DNA from 4 places in the Pseudomonas mosselii genome. Region 2 is predicted to be linked to each of the others. Evidence: riboswitches for the same ligand, from Rfam matches in the RefSeq annotation. Region 2 holds a riboswitch; each other region holds the start of a gene.

Evidence for each region. A riboswitch is a leader RNA that binds a small molecule or an ion and turns the genes downstream of it on or off. The one in region 2 is predicted to bind cobalamin.
Region 1: another riboswitch for cobalamin. It lies ahead of cobW (cobalamin biosynthesis protein CobW); the one in region 2 lies ahead of K5H97_RS10930 (TonB-dependent receptor).
Region 3: another riboswitch for cobalamin. It lies ahead of K5H97_RS11380 (ABC transporter substrate-binding protein); the one in region 2 lies ahead of K5H97_RS10930 (TonB-dependent receptor).
Region 4: another riboswitch for cobalamin. It lies ahead of cobO (cob(I)yrinic acid a,c-diamide adenosyltransferase); the one in region 2 lies ahead of K5H97_RS10930 (TonB-dependent receptor).

What each region holds. Positions count from the first base shown of each region.
Region 1 covers NZ_CP081966.1:3,390,491-3,395,675, forward strand. Annotated here, with positions in the region: gene cobN (cobaltochelatase subunit CobN) at 1-1,541, opposite strand, end outside; gene cobW (cobalamin biosynthesis protein CobW) at 1,545-2,612, opposite strand; cobalamin riboswitch at 2,713-2,912, opposite strand; cobalamin riboswitch at 2,974-3,195, shown strand; gene K5H97_RS15705 (CbtB domain-containing protein) at 3,298-3,483, shown strand; gene K5H97_RS15710 (CbtA family protein) at 3,494-4,189, shown strand; gene K5H97_RS15715 (cobalamin biosynthesis protein) at 4,189-4,590, shown strand; gene cobM (precorrin-4 C(11)-methyltransferase) at 4,620-5,185, shown strand, end outside.
Region 2 covers NZ_CP081966.1:2,352,785-2,357,969, reverse strand. Annotated here, with positions in the region: gene K5H97_RS10935 (outer membrane beta-barrel protein) at 1-424, opposite strand, end outside; cobalamin riboswitch at 585-789, shown strand; gene K5H97_RS10930 (TonB-dependent receptor) at 897-3,023, shown strand; gene K5H97_RS10925 (GlxA family transcriptional regulator) at 3,114-4,217, shown strand; gene K5H97_RS10920 (HvfC family RiPP maturation protein) at 4,135-4,935, opposite strand; gene K5H97_RS10915 (HvfB family MNIO-type RiPP peptide maturase) at 4,928-5,185, opposite strand, start outside.
Region 3 covers NZ_CP081966.1:2,455,479-2,460,663, reverse strand. Annotated here, with positions in the region: gene K5H97_RS11395 (MFS transporter) at 1-432, opposite strand, end outside; gene K5H97_RS11390 (LysR family transcriptional regulator) at 545-1,465, shown strand; gene K5H97_RS11385 (DUF1624 domain-containing protein) at 1,564-2,724, shown strand; cobalamin riboswitch at 2,752-2,949, shown strand; gene K5H97_RS11380 (ABC transporter substrate-binding protein) at 3,064-4,077, shown strand; gene K5H97_RS11375 (FecCD family ABC transporter permease) at 4,074-5,090, shown strand; gene K5H97_RS11370 (ABC transporter ATP-binding protein) at 5,087-5,185, shown strand, end outside.
Region 4 covers NZ_CP081966.1:1,518,642-1,523,826, forward strand. Annotated here, with positions in the region: gene hda (DnaA regulatory inactivator Hda) at 1-517, shown strand, start outside; gene K5H97_RS06810 (C40 family peptidase) at 643-1,278, shown strand; gene K5H97_RS06815 (C40 family peptidase) at 1,425-1,958, shown strand; gene K5H97_RS06820 (hypothetical protein) at 2,012-2,590, opposite strand; cobalamin riboswitch at 2,741-2,959, shown strand; gene cobO (cob(I)yrinic acid a,c-diamide adenosyltransferase) at 3,073-3,684, shown strand; gene K5H97_RS06830 (cobyrinate a,c-diamide synthase) at 3,681-4,976, shown strand; gene bluB (5,6-dimethylbenzimidazole synthase) at 4,973-5,185, shown strand, end outside.

The sequences.
Region 1 (5,185 bases), 1.0 Mb from region 2:
TCCACCTGGTAGCCCCGCGCCGGCTGGATGCCGACGAAGGTCAGGCCGTAGCGCAGGCCGGCAACCATCATGCGCCCACTGCGGAACATCGGGTCCTGCTCGGGCGGCCCCCAGCGCTCCAGCACGGCGCGTTGGTTGGTCTCGGGCAAGGCGGCAAAGGCGCGCTGGTAATCGGCCAGGGCCAGGCTCTGGGCGCAGGGGCGCTGGTCGAGATGGTCGAGGTCGTTGGTGACCCCGCCGAGCAACTGGTGAATCAGCTCAGTGCCGGTTTCAGGCAGGCCAGCCACTGGGTAACCCTGCGCCTGCAGGGCCTCAAGGATATTGAGCGCCGCGCCCGGCGTGTCCAGGCCGACGCCATTGCCGATGCGCCCGTCGCGGGTCGGGTAGTTGGCCAGCACCAGGGCCACGCACTTTTCCTGGTTGTCCAGGCGCGCCAGGGTCACCCAGCGCCGTGCCAGTTCGGCGACGAAGTCCATGCGTTCGGGGTGGGCCCGGTAGCAGACCACATCGGACTGGCTGCGCTCGCTGCGCCAGGCCAGGTCCTTGAAACTCACCGGCCGGGTGATGATACGCCCGTCCAGTTCCGGCAAGGCGATGTGCATCGCCAGGTCGCGGGCGCCCAGGCCCTGCTCGCTCTGCTCCCAGCCAGGCTGGTTGTCCTGGGCGCAGATCGCCTGCAGCACCGGCACATCGCGGCGCAGCGGACGCAGGTTGGGTTGCTCGGGGCTGGACAGGGCAAAGCCTGTGGTGTTGATCACCACCTCGGCCTGCACCTCGTCGAGCCAGGCCTCGACCTGGTCCAGGCAGGCGCGTTCCTTTAGGCTGGCCACGGCAATGGGCAATGGATTCAGCCCGCAGGCCTGCAGGCGCTGGCAGAACACATCGATGAACGCCGTGTTGGCCGCCTGCAGGTGCGAACGGTAGAACAGCAACGGCGCCACCGGATGCTCCGGATTCCACTCGGCGTACCAGTCCTCTAGGCGCGCCGTGGCCTTGGCCGGGTGATAGACCGCCGTGCGCGGCAAGGGCTGCGGCTCATCCCACGGGTAATCACAACCCAGCCATTGGCTGGCCAGGCAGTTGAACAGGTTAACGGCGTTGGCCTTGCCGCCCTGGCGCAGGAAGTGCCAGAGGCGCTCGGCCTGTTCGCCGCGGACCGTGCCCAGGTCGGTAAGCTCAGGATCGGGGCGGTCGTCGCCGGGCACCAGGATCAGCTCGACCCCACGCTCCGCCAGTTCGACCAGTTGCTCGACACCATAGCGCCAGTAGCCGACGCCGCCATGCAGCGACACCAGGATCACCTTGGCATGGCGCAGCACCTGGTCGACATACACGTCGACCGAGGCATGGTTCTGCACCTGCATCGGGTTGGCCAGGCGCACGCTGGGAAAGTGCGCCGGCAGCTGCTCGGCGGTTTCGGCGAGCAGCGCCAGGTGTGAATCACCGCTGCAGAGGATCACCAGGTCGGCGGGGGTCTGGCCGAGGTCGGCGATGCTGTCGTCCGGCACGAAGCCGCCGGGTTGGGTCCGCAGCAGGTGCATGGATCAGGCGCCCAGGGCCTGGCGCAGGCGCGCTTCCAGCTGTGCGGCGTCCAGCGCCTGGCCGATCAGCACCAGGCGGGTGATCCGTGGTTCATCGCTACGCCAGGCGCGGTCGAAATGCTTGTCGAAGCGGGTGCCCACCCCCTGGATCAGCAGACGCATCGGCTTGCCGGGAATCGCGGCGAAGCCCTTGGCGCGCAGGATGCCGAACTCGGTGACCAGCTGGGTCAGGGCGTCGAGCAGCAGGCTCTCGTCGGACTCGGGCAGATCGATGGAGATCGAGTCGAAGGCGTCGTGGTCATGGTCGTCATGGTCATCGCCGTCGTGATGCGAGTCGTGATGGGTACGGCGACCATCGATATGCACCTCGGACTCGGCGCCCACGCCCAGCAGCACTTCCAGCGGCAGGCGGCCGCTGCTGGCCTCGATCACCTTGACCGCCGGCGGCAGCTCCTCGGCCACCTCGGCACGGACCTTGGCCAGGCCCTCGGCGTCGATCAGGTCGGCCTTGTTCAGCACCACCAGGTCGGCACTGGCCAGCTGGTCGGCGAACAGCTCGTGCAGCGGCGACTCGTGGTCGAGGTTGGGGTCGAGCTTGCGTTGGGCATCGACCTGCTCCGGGTAGGCGGCAAAGGTGCCGGCGGCCACGGCCGGGCTGTCGACCACGGTGATCACCGCGTCGACGGTGCAGGCGTTGCGGATTTCCGGCCATTGAAAGGCCTGTACCAGCGGTTTGGGCAAGGCCAGGCCGCTGGTCTCGATAAGGATGTGGTCGAGGTCGCCGCGACGGGCCACCAGCTCGCGCATCACCGGGAAGAACTCTTCCTGCACGGTGCAGCACAGACAACCGTTGGCCAGCTCATAGACGCGGCCGTTGGCCTCTTCCTCGGTGCAGCCGATGCTGCACTGCTTGAGGATCTCGCCGTCGATGCCCAGCTCGCCGAATTCGTTGACGATCACCGCGATGCGGCGGCCCTGGGCGTTGTCGAGCATATGGCGCAGCAAGGTGGTCTTGCCCGAGCCGAGGAAGCCGGTAACGATGGTGACGGGAAGCTTGGCCAGTGTTTTCATGTCGCGATGCCCTTGGCAGCAATGGCGCGGGCATGCAGGACGACAGCCACGGCCCTGCCGGCCTGGCGCGTTCGCCACCGGATCACCCCGCCCGGTTGAAAGTCGAAAACGTCACGAGGCAGGTCTCCTGGCTCGCACCGCTGCGGCTCGCTGGCCGGTGGGCCGGCGCCTTCCCGCGCGCCTGCGCAGTGGCTGTGCCGAACCCTTCAGTGCTTACAGTTGCGGGGGCAGCCGCGGCTTGTACCGCGTTCCCGTCTTAGCTCGGGCCAACGCCCGAGAACCTCGCAGCGGCAAGGCTACGCAGTGCCTGCCTGGCGGTCAACCGCCATGGCGATTGACGCGGGCCCGGCCCCGTGATTTGCTAGCGCATTGCGTTCAGGTGCCCCCGACGGGGGTGAAACGGGAAACCGGTGCGTCGCGCCTCCATTGCTAAGGAGCCGACAAGGCCGGTGCTGCCCCCGCAACGGTAAGCGAGAGAAGCGTCCGAACCACTGTGCCAACAGTAAGGCATGGGAAGGTGACGCCCCACGGAGTCCTGCTCCACCTCGCCAGCCCGGAGACCGGCCTGACACGTGCTCACAGTACACCCCGCGGTGGGCGGGCGTCGTCGTATCACCTGGGCCAATCGTGCCCGGGGTCGTCGCGCATGTCCGTTGCCACAACAAAAGCAGCAGAGGAACGCGTCATGCCCATCACCAGCGCCAAACACAGTATCGCCACCCCCGTCAGCCTCAGCCAGCGACTGATCGTCGCGGTCGGCGCCAGCCTGCTGGGCCTGTGCCTGGTGTACTTCGCCGGTTTCTCGCACATCGAGGCAGTGCACAACGCTGCCCACGATACCCGCCACAGCGCCGCCTTCCCTTGCCACTGAGTAAACCCGCATGATTACGCGCATCGCCCGTACCGCGGGCTTCAGCGGCCTGCTCGCGGCCCTGCTGCTGACCCTGCTGCAAAGCTTCTGGGTCACCCCACTGATTCTCCAGGCGGAAACCTACGAGTCCGCCGCCCCGGTCGCCGAACACCATGAACACGGCGACGCCACCGCGCCCCACGAGCATGAGCACAGCGCCGAAGCCTGGTCGCCGGAAGACGGCTGGCAGCGCGTGCTGTCCACCACCGGTGGCAACCTGGTGGTCGCCGTCGGTTTCGCCCTGATCCTGGTCGCTCTCTACGGCCTGCGTGAACCGAACCGCGTGGCCACCGGCGCGCTGTGGGGCCTGGCCGGCTTTGCCGTGTTCTGCCTGGCGCCGACCCTGGGCCTGCCACCGGAACTGCCCGGCACCGCCGCCGCCGACCTCGGTCAGCGCCAGACCTGGTGGATCGGCACCGCAGCGGCCACCGCCGCCGGCCTGGCATTGCTGGTGTTCGCCCGCCACTGGCTGTTCAAGGCGCTGGGTGTCGCTCTGCTGGTAATCCCGCACCTGATCGGCGCGCCACAGCCGGCCGTGCATGAAAGCCTGGCGCCGCAAGCCCTCGAGACCCAGTTCAAGATCGCTTCCTGGCTGACCAACGCCGCGTTCTGGCTGGCCCTGGGCCTGCTCAGCGCCTGGCTGTACCGTCGCTCCAGCCAGGCCTGATGCGCGATCTGCCTGCTCAGCCGGCGTTGTACGCCGGCTTTGGCTGTCGCCGCGGCTGCCCGGTCGAGACCCTGGCGGTATTGCTGCGCCAGACCCTCACCCGCAACGCCCTGCCCCTCTCGGCCCTGCGCGGCATTGCCAGCATCGAGCCCAAGGCCCGAGAGCCCGGCCTGCTGGCACTGGCCGAACGCCTGGGGCTGCCGTACATCTGTTTCGATGCCGCGCATTTACTGGCTTTCGAAGCGCAGCTCAGCCAGCGTTCGCCCACGGCGTACGCGCAGACCGGCTGCTGGGGCGTCGCCGAAAGCGCCGCACTGGCCCTGGCCGGCGATAACGGCCGCCTGCACGTGCCGAGGCAGGTCCTCGGCAGCGCTACCCTGGCTCTGGCCATCGGCGGATAATCCGCCACTCTTCTATACAAGGAACCCCCATGACGGTCTATTTCATCGGCGCCGGCCCCGGCGATCCCGAGCTGATCACGGTCAAGGGCCAGCGCCTGATCCGCCAGTGCCCGGTGATCGTCTATGCCGGCTCCCTGGTCCCCGCCGCCGTGCTGGAAGGTCACCAGGCGCACACGGTAATCAACAGCGCCGAACTGCACCTGGAGCAGATCGTCGAGGCGATGCGCCAGGCTCACGCCAACGGCGAGGACGTGGCGCGCGTGCACAGCGGCGACCCCAGCCTTTATGGCGCCATCGGCGAACAGATCCGCCACTTGCGCGAACTGGATATCGACTACCAGATCGTCCCCGGCGTCACCGCCACCGCCGCCAGTGCCGCGCTGCTCGGCTGCGAGCTGACCTTGCCCGATGTGGCGCAGACCGTGATCCTCACCCGCTTTGGCGACCGTTCGCCAATGCCGGCCGGTGAGCAACTGGCCGACCTGGCCCGCCACGGCAGTACCCTGGCCATCCATCTGGGGGTGCGCCACCTGGCCCGCATCGTCCAGGAGCTGCTGCCACACTATGGCGTCGACTGCCCGATAGCGGTGGTCCA
Region 2 (5,185 bases):
ACTTGTAGGTCAGCCGTGTATCAAGATCGTTGATCTCGGGCTCGAAGCGGGTCCAGCTGTACCCGCCGCCCACCGTCAGGTCGACGAAGTTGCGCGCATCCAGTGCGGCGCGCCAGCCCAGGTCGAGGTCGGCCTGGGCTTCCTTGAGCTTGTTGTCGTTCTTCTTGCCATACTTGGCCTCGGCACCGATCTGGTAGATGAACCCGGATTCGGCGGTCATCTTGTTGCCGAACGTGGCGAACACACCGCCCTGGCCCATGTGTTCCTTGTCCGATTCGCTTCCTCCCTCGAACTTGAACTTGTCGTAGGACCCCAGCAAGCCGAGGGTGAACAGCGGGTCGGTACTCGGTGCCGCCGTGGCAGCCAGAGGGGCACCGAGCAGGGCAAGCAGGCAGGCGTGGCGCAGCAGGTTACGGGTAAACATTCGCAAAAGTCTCCATGACGTGAATGAATGGCGAACGACCGGTTCGAGACAACGGGCTTGGCAAAAGTTCGAAAAAATTTGGCAAACCGCTCTAAACCGCCCTGTCCGTCACAGTTTCCCCACCCACTCAAACGATTGACTCACTGCCCGTTCAATGGTCAGATGCGCGCCAGTTTCAGGTGTCCTGCGCCGCCGTGCGCAGGGTGAAACGGGAAGCCGGTGCGTCGTTGTCACGACAAGTCCGGCGCTGCCCCCGCAACGGTAAGCGAGTGAATCCTTCGACAGACCACTGTGCGCACGCATGGGAAGGTGAAGGCTTCATGCCCCTCGCAAGCCCGGAGACCGGCCTGAGGCGCTACTTGGCAACCCGCGGTGGGCGGGCGCAGGCCGGTATCCGCGTGCGCGCCTGCGTGCGCTTGACCGTTGCGTGTTTTCCACCGGGATCCATCTCTTCCTGCAGCAGTGGAACGACATGTCCCGAATCAACAAGCTTCACACCCTGGCGGCCTGCCTGGCCGTGTCCCTGCCGGCGCTGGCCGACGATCATGAAGTAACGCCCTTCACCCTGCCCTCCACGGCAATCACCGACACCCGCGAGCCACAGGCCATCGACCTGGCCACCCCGTCCCCGACCGGTTCGCGCCTGAACCTCAGCGCCCTGGACACCCCGGCCAGCACCAGCAGCCTGACCGAGGCGCAGATCCAGCAGCGCAACAACCTCACCGTGCAGGACGCCGTGACCCGCTCGCCGGGCCTTACCTTCATCGGCACGCCGGGCGACGGCGGCACCGGCCTGTCGGCCCGCGGCTTCACCGGGCAGAGTTCGGTGATGACCCTGTTCGACGGCTCGCGCCTGTACGCCGGTGCCGGCACCCTGACCTTCCCGGTCGATCCGTGGATGTTCGAGCGCATCGACGTGATCCGCGGCCCCGCCTCGGTGCTGTACGGCGAAGGCGCTACCGGCGCGGTGGTCAACGTGGTGCCGAAGCAGCCGTTCGCTGGCGAGATCCGCAACCACCTGCGTCTGGGCTACGGCTCCTGGGACCGCCAGCAGCTGGGCCTGGACAGCGGCGGCAGCCTGAGCGAGCGCCTGAGCTACCGCGTGACCCTCAACCAGCAGGCCGGCAACGGCTGGGTCGACCGCACCGACTCGCGCAGCCTGGCCCTGAGCGCCGCCCTGCGCTTCGATGCCAGCGACGACCTGAGTTTTACCCTCGCCCACGAACGCGGCGATGCGCAACCGGCCAACTACTACGGCACCCCGCTGATCGATGGGCACCTGCGCAGCAGCGTGCGGCGCAAGAACTACAACGTCAGCAACGACGAGCAGCGCTACCACGACGAGTGGACGCGCCTGACCACCGACTGGACCCTCAGCGACCGCGTCAGTGCCAGCAACCAGCTGTACTACATCAAGAGCCGCCGCCAGTGGCGCAATGCCGAGTCCTACACCTGGGACGCCGCCAACGGCGTGATCCAGCGCGGCAGCTTCCTCGAGATTCGCCATAACCAGGAGCAGCTCGGCGATCGCCAGAGCTTCACCTTCGACCATGGCCTGTTCGGCCTGGACAGCAAGACCGTGGTCGGCGCCGAGTACAACCGCATCCGCTTCAACGTCGACAGCAACTCGCCCTACCGTGATGGCGGCAGCGACCCGCTCGACCCGTGGCATCCGGCTCCGGGCGGCTTCCATAGCCTCAGCCCAACCCGCGCACAAACGCTGTCCAAGGTCGACACCTTCGCCCTGTTCGCCGAAAACCGCACCCAGCTGACCGACCGCCTCGCACTGGTCACCGGCATTCGCCGCGACCAGAATCACATCGACCGCGACGACCTGGCCAACAACAGCCGCAGCGACCGCAGCCTGCAGGGCGGCAACTGGCGCGCCGGCCTGGTGTTCGCTGTCACCGACGACCTGTCGCTGTATGGGCAGTTTTCGACCAGCGAGGACGGCGTCGGCGACCTGCTCACCCAGCGCCCGGACAAGCGCCTGGAACTGACCGAAGCGAAGCAGGCCGAGGTAGGCCTCAAGCAACGTTTCTGGGATACCCGTGGCGAGTGGACGCTGGCGGCCTATCACATCGTCAAGAAGAAGCTGCCGGTGTACAACCCGCTCACCCACGACAGCCAGCAGGCCGGCCAGCAGACCTCCGACGGCCTGGAGGCCAGCCTGGAACTGGCGCTGGGCAACCAGTGGCAGCTCTCGGCCAATGCCGCTTTGGTGCGGGCCAAGTACGATGATTTTCTCGAGGAAGGCGACAACGGCACGGTCCACGACCGCGCCGGCAACCGTCCGCAGGACGTGCCGCGACGCACCGCCAACCTGTGGCTGAGCAAAGGTTTCGGCCAGACCGTGGATGCCGGCATCGGCCTGCGCTACGTGGATGAGCGCTGCGCCAGCGCGGCCAACGACCAGCGCGTGCCGGGCTATACCGTGGTCGATGCCAACCTGGGCTGGCAGGTGCTGCCCGACGTGCGCCTGGGCCTGCAGTTGAACAACCTGTTCGACCGCCAGTACGCCCAGTCCAGCTACAGCGGCGAGCAATGGCTGCTGGGCACGCCGCGCTCGTATTTCGCCACGGTCGACTACCGCTTCTGAGGCGGACTCCAGCGTTCGTCGCACGGTGCTTGATCAGCACCGTGCCACCTGCTCGACTAGGGCCTACGCCTTCATCACAAGCAGCGTGCCATGACCGACATCCCGCCGATCCCCACCCCACCCGTGCACGCCCTGGATCAGTCGCGCACCTTGCTGTTCCTCGCCTACCCGCAGATGGGCCTGCTCGACCTCACCGGCGCGCAGACGGTCTTCTGGGCCGCGACCAAGGCCCGCGCCGCCCGCGGCCTGCCAGGTTACCGCCTGGTCACCGCCAGCCTCGAGGGCGGCCTGGTGCCGACCGCCGAGGGCCTGGCGGTAGGTACCGAGCCACTGGCGCCCTGGTTGCGCGAACCCTTCGACACCCTGGTGGTGCCCGGCGCGCCGGAGATCGTCCGCACCCTCCCCGATCATGCCGAGCTGGTTGCCTGGCTGGCCCAGGCCGCCCAACGCGCCCGACGCACCGCCTCGGTGTGCAGCGGCACCTTCCTGCTGGCCGCCGCCGGGCTGCTCGACGGACGCCGGGCCGCCACCCACTGGGCGATGTGCGATGCGCTGCACCGGCGCTTCCCGGCCATCGAAGTGGACGCCGAGTCGATCTTCGTGCAACAGGACCAAGTGTGGACCTCGGCCGGGGTCAGTGCCGGCATCGACCTGGCGCTGGCCCTGGTCGAGGCCGACTGTGGCCGCGAGGTGGCCATGCAGGTGGCCCGCGAGCTGGTGGTGTTCCTCAAGCGCCCCGGCGGCCAGGCGCAGTTCAGCGAACTGCTCAAGGCCCAGGGCGAGGACAGCGCCGCCTTCGAGGCCCTGCACCTGTGGCTCAACGAGCACCTGGGCGACCCGCGCCTGACGGTCGAGCGGCTGGCCGAGCAGGCCTGCGACGAGGTTGGCAACTTTGCCGTGATGTCCTGCCAGCACGCCATCCCCCTGGGCCGCTACGCCGGCAACAACGCCGCCGCCGAGCTGATCGGCGTGGCGCCGATGATCTACAGCCAGCCCAAGTATGTTACCTGCCTCGACCTCGGTGCCTGGGGCGCGGTGTACACCGAGGGTTGGGAGCGCACCGTCTCGCCACCGACGGACACGGCCGAGGCCAAGCAGCTCAAGCAGCAGATCAACTCGGTGTGGATCTATCCGCCGGCCGCGGATCGGGCGACGGCGCTGGCGGCGGCCGATCCACTGATTCCAGTGGCCTGACAGCCCCCCTGTTGCCTCGGCGGGTGCCGACGATGATGCCCTGCCCGCGCAACTGGCGCAGCAGCTCCAGGCCCGCCTGCTGGTGCTGCTCGCCCAACGCGCGCAGGCGCTCGCGCCCGCTGCCCGGCAGGCCCACCAACAATTGCCAGGCCAGCGGCGCCAGGCGGGCGAAACGCACCTGCAGGTCGGCGTCGCGGTACACCAGCAACAGGGTGGGTTGCGCTGGCGCCTCGCCTGGCTGGTACTCCGGGCCGATGCGTTCCACCGGCCAACGGTAGGCCAGCACCCGCGCCACGCACGACAACAGTGGCTCGCCGTCGAGCAGGTCGCCGTCCGGGTCGTGCGGCGGGTCCTCGGCGTCGCTCAGGTACAGCTGCGCCTCGATCCATTCATAGTGCGCCAGTTCCAGCTGCCAAGGGGTATCGGGCTCGATGCCCTGCAGGTAGTCGATGAACGCCGCGGCAACCTCGGTGAACAGCGGTGTCTGACTGCGGTAATGGGCGTAGAAATCGCGCACCCGCGCATGCCAGCGCTGATCGCCCAAGGTACGGCGCAGCACTGGGAAGCTGCCGGCCAGCAGTCCTTCGATGGCGCCATGGAACAGCTCGCGATAGACCTTCAGGCGCCGTGCCTCGATGCCGGGCGGCGGCGGATTGGCGGCCGGGTCGCGCAGGTGGCGCGCCAAGGTGAATTGCTGGGTGCGCAGGATCTCAGCCATGGCCGGGCACTCCGTGGGCATATTGCAGGCTGCGGATACGCGCCGTCTCGGCCAGCAGTTCGGCCAGCGGCGGGTAGTTGAAGTCGCGCTCGAGCACGGTTGGCTGCGCCCCAAAGCGCCGACAGGCGTCGGCGAACAGCGCCCAGACGTCCTCCTTGACCGGCGCGCCGTGGGTGTCGACCTTCAGGTCCGGGGCCTCGTCGTAATGACCGGCCACATGCATGCCCACCACCCGTTCACGGGGTATGCC
Region 3 (5,185 bases), 100 kb from region 2:
CCAGCCCTCGCGCCCCTGGCCGGCCAGTTGCCCGGCGCTTTCGCTGGCGGTGCCCCAGTACACCGGCAGTGCCAACGCGGCGAGGAACCGCGCCAGGGCCAGTACCCAGACGTTCGGCGCCAGCGCCGACAGCGCATTGGAGGCGGCGAACAGCAGCAGGATGGCGATGAACAGCCCCTTGCGTGGCAGGGCCGACAGCCAGGCGGTGAGCGGCGGCCCGAACAGCATCACGGTCACCGCGAACAGGGTGACCAACTGGCCCGCGCCTGCGACCGACAATCCAAGGTCGCGTGCCAGCGCGGGCAGTAGGCCAAGAATCAGGAACTCGGTGGTCAGCACCGCGAAGCCGCCGACGGCGAACAGGCCGATCGACAGCCCAGCACGCGGCGCCGGCCGCGCCAGGGCGGCATGGGTCAAGCTGGAGGTGGACATCTACTGCGATCCTCGATGAATGGCAGGCCAGCTTAATCTGGAATGTTGTTCCGATTACTGGTAGATATTCCCTTATCAAGTGAACCATATTCAGCAATCGCGAGCCCATGCCATGTCCGCCTCGGAACGCCTGAAAGACATCGACTTCTTCGTCAGCGTGGCCAACGCCGGCAGCTTCATCGCCGCCGCCGAGCGCATGAACCTCACCAGCTCCGCCGTAAGCAAGGGCGTGGCCCGCCTGGAGAAACGCCTGCAGGTGCGCCTGTTCGAGCGCACCACCCGACGCCTGGCCCTGACCGACAGCGGCGCCGACTACTACCGCACCTGCACCCGCGTGCTGGCGGAGATCGAAGAGGCCGAACTGGCCCTCAACGACGAGCACAAGACCCCCTGCGGCAAGCTGCGCATCGACCTGCCGGCCACCTTCGGCCGCCTGCATGGGCTGCCCGCCGTGCTCGACTTCGCCGCGCTGCATCCGCGATTGCAACCGCACATCACCCTCTCCGACCGCTTCGTCGACCTGGCCGAGGACGGCATCGACATCGTCGTGCGCATCGGTGGACCACAGACTTGGCAGCCGGGCATCGAGCACCGCTACCTGGGCAGCCAGCGCCTGGTGTTCTGCGCCGCCCCCGCCTACCTCGCCCGGCACGGCACGCCCCGCGACCTACAGCAGTTGCAGGCCCAAGGCTGCGTGCTTTACGCCTGCGCCGACGGCAGCACGCCGGCCCTGCACTTCGCCGGTGCCCGTCCGGGCCTGGCGCAGCTGCGGCCGATGCCGGGCCGCCTGGCCATCGGCGATGCCGAGGGGCAGGCCCTGGCCATCAGCGCCGGGCACGGCATTGCCCAACTGCCGACCTGGCTGGTGCAGCGCCAGCTCGACGCCGGGACGTTGCAGCAAGTGCTGCCGGAGTACGCAATGGAGGGGTTGCCGATCAACCTGGCCTGGCGTCGCAACCGTGGACATCTGCCCAAGGTGAGCGCGACGGTCCAGGCCCTGGCCGAGCGGCTGGGACCACTGATTCAGGGCTGATTCAAGCGGAGTGCCAGCGCATGGCTGTATCCAGGCACAAACAAATGAAATAAAATAACATTTCTTTTGAATGATACCTCTGCCAGCGACCCTCCTCGATGACCAGCCTCCCGACCGCCCTCCCCAGCCAACGCCTGCACAGCATCGACGCCCTGCGCGGCCTGGTGATCCTGTTCATGCTGCTGGACCACGTGCGCGAAACCTTCTTCCTGCACCGTCAGGTCAGCGACCCGATGACCATCGACGCGACCGACCCCAGCCTCTTCATCAGCCGCACCCTGGCGCACCTGTGCGCGCCGGTGTTCGTGCTGCTCACCGGACTGTCGGCCTGGCTTTACGGCGAAAAGCACCAAGGCCGGGGCGATACAGCGACGTTCCTGTTCAAGCGCGGCCTGTTCCTGGTGCTGCTGGAGCTCAGCCTGGTCAACTTCGCCTGGACCTTCCAGTTGCCACCGAGCGTGATCTACCTGCAGGTGATCTGGGCCATCGGCCTGAGCATGATCGCCCTGTCGCTGCTGGTGTGGCTGCCACGCCCGCTGCTGCTGGCCCTCGGCGCGCTGATCGTCGCCGGCCACAACCTGCTCGATGGCCTGCACTTCGCGCCGCACTCGGCGCTGCATGTACCCTGGGCGATCCTGCACGAGCGCAGCTGGCTGGAGCTGCCCGACGGCTTGCGCCTGCGTACCTCCTACCCGGTGCTGCCATGGATCGGCGTGATCGCCCTGGGCTACGGACTCGGCCCCTGGTTCGGCCGCGGCAGCGATGCCGGCGAGCGCCAGCAGCGCTTGCTGCTGGGCGGCATGATGCTGCTGCTCGGCTTTGTCGTGTTGCGCCTGCTCAATGGCTACGGCGAGGCGCCGTGGGCCTTCTACGCCAACGTCGGGCAGACGTTGATGAGCTTCTTCAACATCACCAAATACCCGCCGTCGCTGCTGTTCCTGGCCTTGACCCTGGGCGTCGGCCTGTTGCTGCTGCGCGCTTTCGAGCGGGCCGGCGACGCCCGCTGGATCGGCCCGCTGGCAGTGTTCGGCGCCGCGCCGATGTTCTTCTACCTGCTGCACCTATATGTGCTCAAGCTGCTGTATGTGGCCTGCGTGGGGCTGTTCGGCCTGAACCAGGGCAGCCATTTCGGCTTCGACGGCATCGGCGCGGTGTGGCTGGTCGCGGTGCTGCTGGCGATCGCCCTGTACCTGCCGGTGCGCGGCTTCGCCCGGCTCAAGGCCCGGCGGCGCGACATCGCCTGGCTCAAGTACCTGTAAAAGCGTTTTCACCCGATGGCCCGATGGTCTACCATGCCGCCCGCCGGTTTCCACACGGAATCAAAAGGGAATCCCGGGCGCGCCGAGGGCGGGCCAAAGGGAACTGCCCCCGCAACTGTAGGTGCCGAGCCTGCGCCATCGATGCCACTGGGTCTGCCGACCCGGGAAGGCCGGCGCCGGCCAGGACGCACCAGTCAGGAGACCTGCCGGCACGCATTCACCAACCGGCGGGGTGTCCGGGATGGTCATCCGCCCCTGGCCGCGTGCTTGCCGCGCGACGCTTGGCGATGCCTGTCCGTGGGCCATTCCGTGCACCACCCGACAGGAGATCGCCCCACCATGCCGTACCGCCTCGCCACCCTGCTCGCCGGCCTGTCACTGGCGGGCCTGGCCCACGCCGACGCCACCCGCTACCCGTTGACCGTCGACAACTGCGGTTTGCCGCAGACCTTCGCCCAGGCCCCGCAGCGCGTGGTGACCATCGGCCAGGCCGGCACCGAGTTGCTCTATGCCCTGGGCCTGGGCGAGCGGCTGGCGGGCACCTCGCTGTGGTTCAACAACGTGCTGCCCGAGTTCAAGGCGCAGAACGACAAGGTCGAGCGCCTGGCCGACAACGAGCCGGGCTTCGAGGCGGTGGTCGGCAAGCGCCCGCAGCTGGTGACCGCGCAGTTCGAATGGATGGTCGGCGCCCAGGGCGCGGTCGGCACCCGCGAACAGTTCGCGGAGCTGGGCATCCCCACCTACCTGCTGCCCTCGGACTGCGAAGGCAAGGACAACCTGGTGGGCGCCGACGGTACCCGCCTGCAGCCGTTCAGGATCGACACCATCTACAGGAGCGTCAGTCAGCTGGCCGAGATCTTCGACGTGCAGGATCGCGGCGAACACCTCAATGCCGAGCTCAAGGGCCAGCTGGACCAGGCCCGGCAACGCCTGGCCGGCCAGGACCTGAGTCACACCAGCGCGCTGTTCTGGTTCTCCAGCGCCGACCTCAAGGTCGACCCTTACGTCGCTGGTCGCCAGGGCGTGGCCGACTTCATGCTGCAGACCCTCGGCGTACGCAATGTGGTGGAGTCCAGCGAAGAATGGCCGGCGGTGGGCTGGGAGACCCTGGCCAGGGCCAACCCCACCTGGCTGATCGTCGCGCGCATGGACCGCCGCCGCTACCCCGCCGACGACTACCGGAAAAAGCTCGAGTTCCTGCGCAGCGACCCGGTGACCCGCAACATGGACGCGGTCAGGCAGGGGCGGATCATCGTCCTCGACGCCGACGCCATGCAGGCCGGCATCCGCCTGTTCCGTGGCCTGGAAGTGCTGTCCAGCGCCTTCGCCAGCGGTAAAGCACCACAGCCATGAACCGCCTGCTGCCCATCAGCGCCTTCGCGCTGCTCGCCCTGTGCCTGGCCATGCTCGCCGGGATCGCCATCGGCGAGACGCGGATCAGCGCCGAGGTGGTCTGGCAGGTACTGGCCAACCAGCTGTGGCAGGCCGGCCATGCGCTCGACCCCATCGACGCCGGCATCGTCTGGAACTACCGCCTGCCGCGCACCCTGGTGGCCGCCGCCTGTGGCGCGGGGCTGGCGACCTGCGGGGTGATCCTCCAGGCGCTGCTGCGCAACCCGCTGGCCGAGCCGTACCTGCTGGGCCTGTCGGCAGGCGCCTCGACCGGTGCCGTGGCGGTGGGGCTGTTCGGCCTGGGCGGCGCGGTGCTGTCGCTGTCGGCCGGTGCCTTCATCGGTGCGCTGGCCGCGTTCGCCCTGGTACTGGTGCTGTCGCGGGCCAGCGGCAGCCGACACGACAATGCGCAGGTGATCCTCGCCGGCATCGCCGGCTCGCAACTGTTCAACGCGCTGACGGCCTTTCTGATCACCAAGTCGGCCACCGCCGAACAGGCCCGGGGCATCCTGTTCTGGCTGCTGGGCAACCTCAGCGGCGTGCGCTGGCCGTCGGTCTGGCTAGCGCTGCCGGTGGCCGTGCTCGGGCTGGCGGTGTGCCTGTGGCACCGCCGGGCGCTGGACGCCTTCACCTTCGGTGCCGATTCGGCGGCCTCGCTGGGCGTGCCGGTGCGGCGCACGCAATTGTTGCTGATCAGTTGCACGGCGCTGGTGACTGCGGTGATGGTCTCGATCGTCGGTGCCATCGGCTTCGTCGGCCTGGTCATCCCCCACGCCCTGCGCCTTCTGCTCGGCCCCGGGCACAGCCGCCTACTGCCGGCCAGCGCGCTGGGCGGTGCGTTGTTCCTGATTGTCGCCGACATCCTCTCGCGGACCCTGATCGCCGGCCAGGTGATCCCGGTGGGCGTGGTCACCGCCTTGATCGGCGCGCCAGTGTTCGCGCTGATCCTGGTCAGCCGCCGGGGGCGTCCATGACCGTGATGACCGCCCTCGCCAACGCCCCGCTTGTCTGCGAGGGGCTGGGCCTGCGCCTGGGCGGCCGCGAAGTGCTGCAAGACATCGACCTGAGC
Region 4 (5,185 bases), 830 kb from region 2:
GGCCGCCACCCAGCGTTTCCAGCAGTTGGGCCAACCCGCTGTCTACCTGCCCCTGGCGCAACTGCTTGATCGCGGCGTCGAACTGCTCGACTACCTCGAACAGTACGAGCTGGTGTGCATCGACGACCTGCATGTGATTGCCGGCAAGGCGGACTGGGAAGAGGCGATGTTTCACCTGTTCAACCGCCTGCGCGACAGCGGCCGGCGCCTGCTGCTGGCGGCGTCCAGTTCGCCACGGGAACTGCCGATCAAACTGGCCGACCTCAAGTCGCGGCTGACCCTGGCGCTGATCTTTCAGATGCGTGGGATGTCCGATGAGGACAAGCTGCGCGCCCTGCAACTGCGTGCCTCGCGCCGTGGCCTGCACCTGACCGACGAGGTCGGCCACTTCATCCTCACCCGCGGTACGCGCAGCATGAGCGCGTTGTTCGACCTCCTCGAACGCCTCGACCAGGCCTCCCTGCAGGCCCAGCGCAAGCTGACCATCCCGTTCCTCAAGGAAACCCTCGGCTGGTAGCCCTGAGAACACGGTGCCAGAGCATCAAAACGGAAAAGTCACATCTTTTTCGATAAAATTTGCAAATGGGTCCGATAGAAGGCATAGTTTCCCCCTTCTAAAGGACTACAGACACGGTCGTGCCCATGCTGAAGCGCTTCGCACCCCTCGTGCCACTTGCACTTGTCACCCTTCTTTACGGCTGTGCCTCCACCGGCCCGGTCGCACCCTCGCAGGACCACCGCGTGGCCGCCGAGCAATCGGTCAAGGCCAAGGCTTCCGCCTCTTCCGTATTCACCGAGGAAGAGCTGGCCAGCGAAGACGACCTTGACGCCTTCTCCAGCAACGGCAAGCCATACCAGCTGCCTGTGCTGGCCGACAGCATTCTCGAACGCGGCATGGCCCTGATCGGCACCCGCTACCGCTTCGGCGGCACCTCCGAGAAGTCCGGCTTCGACTGCAGCGGTTTCATCGGCTACCTGTTCCGCGAAGAGGCGGGCATGAACCTGCCGCGCTCGACCCGCGAGATGATCAACGTCGACGCGCCCAAGGTCGCCCGTAACAAGCTCAAGCCCGGCGACCTGCTGTTCTTCAGCACCAACGGCCGTGGCCGCGTGAGCCATGCCGGCATCTACCTGGGTGACAACCAGTTCATCCACTCCAGCAGCCGCCGCAGCGGTGGTGTGCGTATCGACAGCCTGGGCGATCGCTATTGGAGCAAGACCTTCATCGAGGCCAAACGCGCGCTCGCCATGGCGCCGACCACGATCTCGCGCAATTGATTTGATATCAAAATGCTGTAACCTCGCACGGCGGCGTAGCTGAAAAGCTCGCCGCCGTGCGCATTTACAGAAAGCGTCTAATCTAAATTCTCAACTCTTTTTACCTTCGGCCGTGGCCGTCGGATTTTCGACAGGACGTTCGCATCATGGCGATGTTGGCGCGCTTCGCATTCTTTTCCCTGGTGGCCCTGCTTGCGGCCTGCTCCAGCCGTGCACCTGCGCCGGCGCCCACGCCCAAACAGCCGATGGTGTTCAATCAGGCGCCTTCGTCGCCTGCGGCCGACGATGTATTGTTTCGCGCCATCGGCCTGGTGGGCACACCGTATCGCTGGGGTGGCAATACACCGGATGCCGGGTTCGATTGCAGCGGCCTGATCGGCTATGTCTACCGTGATGCGGCGGGTATCAGTCTGCCACGCTCGACTCGCGAGATGATCGTCATGCGCGCGCCAAATGTGGATATCAATTCGCTGCAGTCGGGTGATCTGGTGTTCTTTGCCACCAGCGGCGGGTCGCAGGTCAGCCATGCCGGCATCTACGTCGGTGAAGGGCGCTTCGTGCATGCACCGTCGACGGGCGGCACCGTGCGCCTGGACTACCTGTCCAACAGCTACTGGGCCAAGGCCTACCTCCAGGCCAAACGGGTGCTGCCGCCGGGGCATCTGGCGCAGAATCCCTGATACCTACCGGCGCGGGCAGGGTATGAACTTGGTCCAGTATTGCCTGGCTGGCATCAAGCCTGTTTGAGCAGAAGCGCCACTCCGGGATAGTACTGCCCCAGTTCGTTGTGCAGCTTGCGGTAGGCATACGGGAAGTACCAGGCAAGCGCACAGGCCGTGTGCTTCTGCAGATCGTCCACCAGGTCCTGCAGTTCCTCGGGGCTGGCATGCTGGCCGGCCTTCCACGGTGTGACGAACAGTGCCCCGGCCTTGAGTTGGCTGCCATACGCGATCGGCTTGGCCAGGGCGGCGGTTTCCTGCAGGGCCGCTGTCAGGTCGAGGCGAGCGATGCGCGGCCAGCGCTGGCCAGCGTGCAGGTACAGCGACTCCTCGGCGCTGCTGATCGACAGGTCGCAGCGCCCGTCGCGCTCGCCCTCGTCGCGCTGTTTCTTGCTCATGTGCCGTTCCAGCGCCACCAACTCACCCTGCCAGGCGGCAGCGGCGAGCAGGCCGACGTTGCTGGCTGTGCCGTGCCAGTAGGGCGCCTCGTTGTCGCCCTGCAACTGGTTGAAGCGGTCGATGCAGTCGACCCAGCGCTCGAGGGCCGGGCGCAGGAACTCCAGGCGCGGGTTGTTGATCATCAGGCCTTGCATGCTGCGCTCTCCTTGTCATTGTGATCCGGGTCGGCCGGGTGATGGCTATGTGATATCACTGCTCTGAGTGTGGCACAAGCTGGTGAATCGGCCATTGATCCAGGCCAGATCGGCCCTCGCTCGATTGACGCTCCCGGTGCAACCCTCTAACCTTCGCGGCGTGCTTCAGGTGCCCCGCGAGCTGCGGTTCGGCAGGGTGAAACTGGGAAGCCGGTGGGCGCCAGTAGGCGCGAGTCCGGCGCTGCCCCCGCAACGGTAGATGAGTCGACGGCTACGCAAGGCCACTGGATGTCCATGTCCGGGAAGGCGCGTAGCCAGGGCCTGCGCCCGCTCATGAGCCCGGAGACCGGCCTGTCACTGCCAAACGGCATCACGGAGGGTGATGCGCGGTGCGATGTGGCCCTTGCCATGCCTCCTGCGCGCTCCTCGTCTGCCTGCCTTTTACCTGTCGCCGCCGCTGCGACAGCCTGCGGAGACCCCTGATGAGCGAATCCATCGAACGCGACGAACGTCACCTGGCGCGCATGCAGCGCAAGAAGGCGATCATCGACGAGCGCATCGCCAATTCCCCCAATGAATGCGGCCTGCTGCTGGTGCTGACCGGCAACGGCAAGGGCAAGAGCAGCTCGGCCTTCGGCATGCTTGCCCGCGCCCTTGGCCATGGCATGCAGTGCGGCGTGGTGCAGTTCATCAAAGGCCGCAACAGCACCGGCGAGGAGCTGTTTTTCCGCCGATTTCCCGAGCAGGTGCGTTATCACGTGATGGGCGAGGGTTTTACCTGGGAAACCCAGGACCGCCAGCGCGACATCGCCGCTGCCGAGGCCGCCTGGGCGGTGTCGCGGCAGTTGCTGCAGGACCCCTCTATCCAGTTCGTCGTGCTCGATGAGCTGAACATCGCCCTCAAGCACGGCTACCTGGACCTCGACCAGGTGCTATCGGATATCCAGGCGCGTCCGCCGATGCAGCATGTGATCGTCACGGGGCGCGCTGCCAAGCCGGAGATGATCGAACTGGCTGACACCGTCACCGAGATGGGCATGCTCAAGCACGCCTTCCAGGCCGGTATCCGCGCGCAGAAGGGCGTCGAACTGTGAGTGAGTCGCGCCAGTGTCCCGCCGTGCTGATCGCGGCCCCGGCCTCGGGCCAGGGCAAGACCACGGTCACTGCCGCCCTGGCCCGCCTGCACCGCAACCTCGGGCGCACGGTGCGGGTGTTCAAGTGCGGGCCTGACTTTCTCGACCCGATGATCCTCGAGCGCGCCAGCGGTGCACCGGTCTACCAGCTCGACCTGTGGATGATCGGCGCCGAGGAGAGTCGCCGCCTGTTGTGGGAAGCGGCGGGCGAGGCCGACCTGATCCTGATCGAGGGCGTGATGGGCCTGTTCGACGGCACGCCGTCGAGCGCCGACCTGGCGCGCCACTTCGGCGTGCCGGTGTTGGCGGTGATCGACGGCACGGCCATGGCCCAGACCTTTGGTGCCTTGGCTCTAGGCCTGGCGCGCTACCAGCCCGACCTGCCGTTCGCCGGGGTGCTGGCCAACCGGGTCGGCAGCCTGCGTCATGCGCAACTGCTCGAAGGCAGCCTGACCGAAGGCCTGCGCTGGTACGGCGGGTTGTCCCGCGAGCGCGGCATCGAGCTGCCCAGCCGTCACCTTGGCCTGGTCCAGGCCAGCGAGTTGAACGACCTGGATGCACGCCTGGATGCCGCCGCCGAAGCCCTGGGCGCCAGTTGCGATGCCGCGCTGCCGCCACCGGTCCGTTTTGCCGAGCCTGAGCCTGTGAATGTGACTGCGTCGCTGGCCGGGGCGCGCATCGGTGTGGCCCGCGATGAGGCCTTCGCCTTCACCTATGGCGCCAATCTTGACCTCCTGCGTGGCCTCGGTGCGCACCTGGAATTCTTCTCGCCGGTGCATGACCGCGAGCTACCCGTGGTGGACAGTCTCTACCTGCCCGGCGGCTACCCCGAACTGCATCACCAGGCGCTGGCCGCCAACGCGCCGATGCTGGAAGCGATCCGCGCCCATCATGCCGCCGGCAAGCCGTTGCTGGCCGAGTGCGGCGGCATGCTCTACCTGCTCGACGCGCTGACCGACGTGGCGGGCGAGCGCGCCACGCTGCTGGGCCTGCTGCCGGGCGAGGCGACCATGCAGAAGCGCCTGGCGGCCCTGGCCCTGCAGGCGGTCGAACTACCCGAAGGCACCCTGCGAGGCCACACCTACCACCACTCGCTGACCAGCACGGAGCTTGCGCCGATCGCCCGCGGCCAGAGCCCCAACGGCGGTCGGGGCAACGAGGCGGTCTATCGTCTGGGGCGTCTGACCGCCTCCTACGTGCACTTCTACTTCCCCTCCAACCCCGACGCGGCGGCGGCGCTGCTGCGACCATGAGCCGACACGCCTACAGCGAAGCCGAACGCCAGGCCATCTACCGGGCCATTGGCGAACGCCGCGACATGCGCCATTTTGCCGGGGGCGAGGTGGCCCCCGAGTTGCTCGGACGCCTGCTCGCCGCCGCCCACCAGGCGCCCAGCGTGGGCCTGATGCAGCCGTGGCGGTTCATCCGTATCAGCCAGCGTGCCTTGCGCGAGCGGATCCAG